DNA from 2 places in the Noviherbaspirillum sp. ST9 genome. Region 1 is predicted to be linked to the other one. Evidence: predicted binding sites of a transcription regulator. Region 1 holds the regulator's gene; the other holds the start of a gene.
The links. The regulator LexA, encoded in region 1, represses DNA repair genes until DNA is damaged. The targets are predictions, from matches to a motif close to ACTGTATNNNNATACAGT.

Region 1 (2,458 bases):
GAACCAGCCTCAAACCAGTAATTCTCTTTTCAGCCGCCTGCGCTTTGTCCTGGTCGGCACCAGTCATCCCGGTAACATCGGCGCTGCCGCGCGGGCGATGAAGACGATGGGATTTTCACAACTTGTGCTTGTCAATCCTCGGTTTGCCAATGCGACTACGCACGAGGAGGCAGTGGCATTCGCCAGCGGCGCAGTGGATGTACTGCAGTCCGCCAGGATCGTTGAAACGATTGAAGAGGCGCTGGAAGGCTGCAACTTTGCTGCGGCACTCAGCGCCAGATTGAGGGAGTTTTCGCCGCCTGTAACGCAGCCCAGGGCGCTGGCCGCACAGCTTGCAGGGGAGGCGAGCCTGAATGCCGCGCTCGTGTTCGGGAGTGAGCGCTATGGTCTGCCGAACGAGATTATTGAAAGGTGCAACGTGCTCATCAATATTCCGGCAAACCCTGAATACTCGTCGTTGAACCTGGCTCAGGCAGTGCAGCTGCTTGCATATGAAGCGCGCGTGGCTGCCACAGGCGAGGCGCTGCCTGTTTCTCCGATCGGTTTTCAGGGAGTGGCAGCGGATCTGGGTCAGATTGAGGGCATGTATGCGCACCTTGAGCAGGCGCTTGTCGCCGTTGAATTTCTTGATCCATCAAACCCGAAGAAATTAATGCCCCGGCTGAAGCGCCTGTTCTCCCGAGCCCAGCTGGAAACAGAAGAGGTGAACATCCTGCGTGGGATTGCCCGCCAAATCATGAAGAAACTCGGACAGCAGTAATTTCGTGTCCGCGTCGAATTGCCTCTTGCGGGGCTGTAGCGAAGGCGCTTGCGCGACTCAGCTAATTCAGCCCCAGGCGCGCAAAAGGCCCACCGCGAGCCCTTCAAGAGCAAAATTATCTTCCCTACCATCGACAACGATAGGTTCAAAATCCGGGTTTTCGGGAAGGAGTTCAATGACGCTGCCCGTCTTGCGGTAGCGCTTGACCGTCACGTCGTCGCCAAGGCGGGCAACGACGATCTGCCCATTCTTTGCGGAGTCGGCCTTTTTTACGGCCAACAGGTCACCGTCGAGAATGCCGACATCCCGCATCGACAATCCGCGCACTTTCAGCAGGTAGTCCGGCTTTGCAGAAAACAGCGAGGGGTCCACGCTGTACGTGGTTTCAATATGTTCCTGTGCAAGAATCGGCGAGCCGGCGGCGACGCGGCCAACCAGCGGCAGACTCAGTTGCATGAGGCCGGGATGCGGCAAGGCCATTTGTCGCGCCACGCTTGTGCTGTCTTTGCCCATGTCGCGAAGACGAATGCCGCGAGACGTGCCGGGGGATATTTCGATTGCTCCCTTGCGGGCAAGCGCCTGCAAATGTTCCTCGGCAGCGTTCGCTGAGCGGAAGCCGAGCTCGGCGGCAATTTCGGCCCGGGTGGGAGGGAATCCGGTGTTTTCAATGGCTTCCCTGATCAGGTTCAGGATTTGCTCCTGGCGGGCGGTCAGCTTGATCATGGCGATTCACTGGGGTTATCCAGCGCTGTGTGTATAGACAGCCTGTATTTTTATACAGGATTTATGCGAATGCAAGCGTATTTGCTGGTTATTTGGCGGCGCTTGCCTCGAAAATGTCCGATTTCCCGGTTCCTTGCCTTAAGGGCTTGAAAGCATTGAGCTTTCTTTCAGAACGGGTTATTATGGCGGGCTTTCCTCTTCCCACACCCGTCTTGACGCCGGGGTGGGCGATTTTTCAATCCGTCCAAAAGGAGAATTCATGCGTCATTACGAAATCGTATTTATCGTCCATCCGGATCAGAGCGAGCAAGTGCCCGCGATGATCGAACGCTACAAGGGCATCGTTACCGCCCGTAACGGCAAGGTCCACCGTGTCGAAGACTGGGGCCGCCGTCAACTGGCTTACATGATCCAGAAGCTGGCCAAGGCACACTATGTTTGCATGAACATCGAGTGCGACAACGAAACCCTGGCTGAACTCGAAACGGGCTTCAAGTTCAACGACGCCGTCCTGCGCCACCTCACCGTCAAGATGAAGAAGGCTGAAACCGCCCCGTCGCCGATGATGAAGGCTGTCCAGAAGGAAGATGCTGCCAAATCCCAACGTGCAGAGGCGTCCGCTGCGTAATTGCGGCAGCCGAGGAGAGTGAACCAACTTCGCCTGATTGCTGCCATTGCCGAGCGCGACGTAGTGCGCTATACCCCGGCAGGCATCCCGATCGTGTCAGCAAAATTGCAGCACAGTTCGGAACAGGTGGAAGCAAGCATCCCGCGCCAGGTTGACATGGAGATTGCCGCGGTCGCCGCAGGCGAAATCTCCGGAAGATTCAACCGGGCAGCATTAGGGGAAATGTTTCTGTTCACGGGATTCCTGGCACGCAAGAATCGCAATAGCAAAAGCCTCGTGTTCCACGTTACGGATTTCGAGTCAATCACAGATCACTAGATACAGTACAGGAGCCAAACATGGCATTC
Region 2 (2,458 bases), on a different contig from region 1:
CCGTTCGAAGCAGGCGATGTCGTCATGCCAGGGCGCGGCGCCGGCGCGGAAGAAGACGATCCCGAGTCCCGTGTCATCGGCAAGTGCATCCAGCCGATCGGCCATCTCCGACAGCGTCGCGTCATCACCGAAGTCGGCACTGAACTGCACGGCGACGTACCCTTGGGGGAATGCCTTGCGCATGCGCGCAGTCTCGCCCTCGCCGCTCCGCCTGCGGATTCCCTCGCCGAACACTTGCTCCATCAGGACAGCGGGATCGGGCATGAGCAGGGTGCGCACCCCGGCGGCATGCAGGAGTGCCTGCGTAACGGTATCGCGGACGCCGACTGCATCAGCGTTGCGCAACTTTTCCAGCACCTCGTCGCGGAATGCCTGGTCCCATCCATCGAGATCCACGCCGCCCACTGCGTTGAAGACCACGCATTTCGCTCGTGGAAACAGGGCGCGATTGACGGTGTAGGGCGCCAGCGCGGCAATGCCTGTCCTTTGCCGCGCCCATTCGCGGGCATCGCGCGGGCGTTCATCGAAGCGCAGGATGGTGTCCAGCGCTTCCTCCGGAGGCAAGGTCATCACCGCGGCCTGCCATATGTCGCAGGCAAGCAGTTCGCCGCCGACGTGGAGGATGTTGACCGGCTGGTCGCGCAAGCGCGCGGCGAGGTCGGCAAGCGCCTCGACGCGATGTCCGCCGAAGGTACGCAGGTCGCGTGCGGCCACGCCGGCAAGGACGGGATGTGCCGGCGAAAGCAAGGCAAGGGCAATGTGCGGAAACAGCAGGTCGCCGAAGTTGTGGCGGTCGAATGCGCCAAACAGGATGGTGGGAACGGCGTCGGATGCTGCTGGAATCACGAAGGCCATGATATACCCGCCTCCTGTCACGAGGATGGCCGCTGTCGCGGAGGTCGGCGCAGGAAAGCCGGGAGAAAAGCGCGCAGGCGGCGCTGCAGGCGCAGCAGTCGCCGTTGATGTAGCCGCTGGAGGCGATGGCGGTAAGGCATGGCGGCGCTCAGCGCGCGGCTAGCGGTGTACAGGGAGCGCCTTCGCTGCATCCTGGCCACCAGCGTTCGACATACGTTTCCGGATGCAGCCGCGTGTCGGCGCCATTGTTCGCTTGCGGCGAGACACCGGGATCGCCGCCGCCCCCGCCGCAGGCAGCGATGGCGACCGCCAGCGGCAACGCAATGGTGCATGCCTTCACGCTTTGCGATGTAACCATGGCGGCCTCCTGCGGTTGGATCAGGATGAGTCTACCGTTGTGCAATTGATAACCTTTGAGCAGGCGCAATCGCTGCCGCATGCAACCGGCACAACAGACGCATCCTTACCGTGACGAAACCTGCTGCAGATCATATACTGTGTTTTTGTACAGTATACGATCTGCAGCATGTCCGCCCTTCCCGCCTATGCCGAACTGCAATGTGTGACCAATTTCAGCTTCCTGCGGGGCGCCTCGCATGCGGAAGAACTGGTGGCGCGCGCGGCGAGCCTGGGCTATGCGGCGCTGGCGATCACGGATGAATGCTCGCTTGCAGGGGTGGTGCGCGCGCATGTGGATGCCAAACAGGCCGGCCTGCCCCTGCTGATCGGCAGCCAGTTCCGGCTGGTGCGCGACGATGGCCGCCCTGCCTTTTCGCTGATCCTGCTTGCACAGAACCGCGAGGGCTACGGCAACTTGTGCGAACTGATCACCCTCGCCCGCATGCGCGCCGAAAAAGGCGCATACCACCTCATGCCGGAAGACCTGCACGCACCGGAACCCGCCCATGCTCATTTGCGCGGTATGCCACATTGCCTGGCGATCCTCGTGCCCGAACACGGCATCGATGCCGCCACGCTGGCGCCGCAGGCCGAATGGCTGCTGCGTACCTTCCCCGGCCGCGCATGGATCGCGATGACGCTGCTGCACCGCTCGGGCGACGACATGCACCGCACCGTCGTCGAACAGGTCGCGCAGGAACATGCCCTTCCCATCGTAGCGACCGGCGATGTCTGCATGCATGTGCGCTCGCGCAAGCCGCTGCAGGATACGCTGACCGCCATCCGGCTGGGCAAGCCGATTGCCGAATGCGGATTCGATCTCGCCCCCAATGCGGAACAGCACCTGCGCTCGCGGTTGCGCCTGGGGAACATCTATTCGCCGGCCGCACTGGCGGAAAGCGTGCGGATCGCAAGCCTGTGCACCTTCTCGCTGGACGAACTGCGCTACGAATACCCCGACGAGTTGGTGCCGCCGGGAGAAACGCCAGCCGGCTACCTGCGCAGGGAAACCTGGACCGGCGCGCATCGCCGTTATCCGAAAGGCATTCCGGCGAAGGTCCAGGAGCTGGTCGAGTACGAGCTCAAGCTGATTGCCGAAATGGCGTACGAACCCTACTTCCTCACTGTGTACGACATCGTGAGCTTCGCGCGCAGCCGGCACATCCTCTGCCAGGGGCGCGGCTCGGCGGCCAACTCCGCCGTC

Region 2: the regulator LexA is predicted to act here: its motif matches at 1,350-1,367, upstream of ACNOHI_RS03525 (error-prone DNA polymerase).

What each region holds. Positions count from the first base shown of each region.
Region 1 covers NZ_JBLWFR010000013.1:23,954-26,411, forward strand. Annotated here, with positions in the region: gene ACNOHI_RS23155 (RNA methyltransferase) at 1-760, shown strand, start outside; gene lexA (transcriptional repressor LexA) at 827-1,483, opposite strand; gene rpsF (30S ribosomal protein S6) at 1,743-2,111, shown strand; gene priB (primosomal replication protein N) at 2,130-2,429, shown strand; gene rpsR (30S ribosomal protein S18) at 2,450-2,458, shown strand, end outside.
Region 2 covers NZ_JBLWFR010000002.1:19,985-22,442, reverse strand. Annotated here, with positions in the region: gene ACNOHI_RS03535 (polysaccharide pyruvyl transferase family protein) at 1-855, opposite strand, end outside; gene ACNOHI_RS03530 (hypothetical protein) at 1,004-1,213, opposite strand; gene ACNOHI_RS03525 (error-prone DNA polymerase) at 1,382-2,458, shown strand, end outside.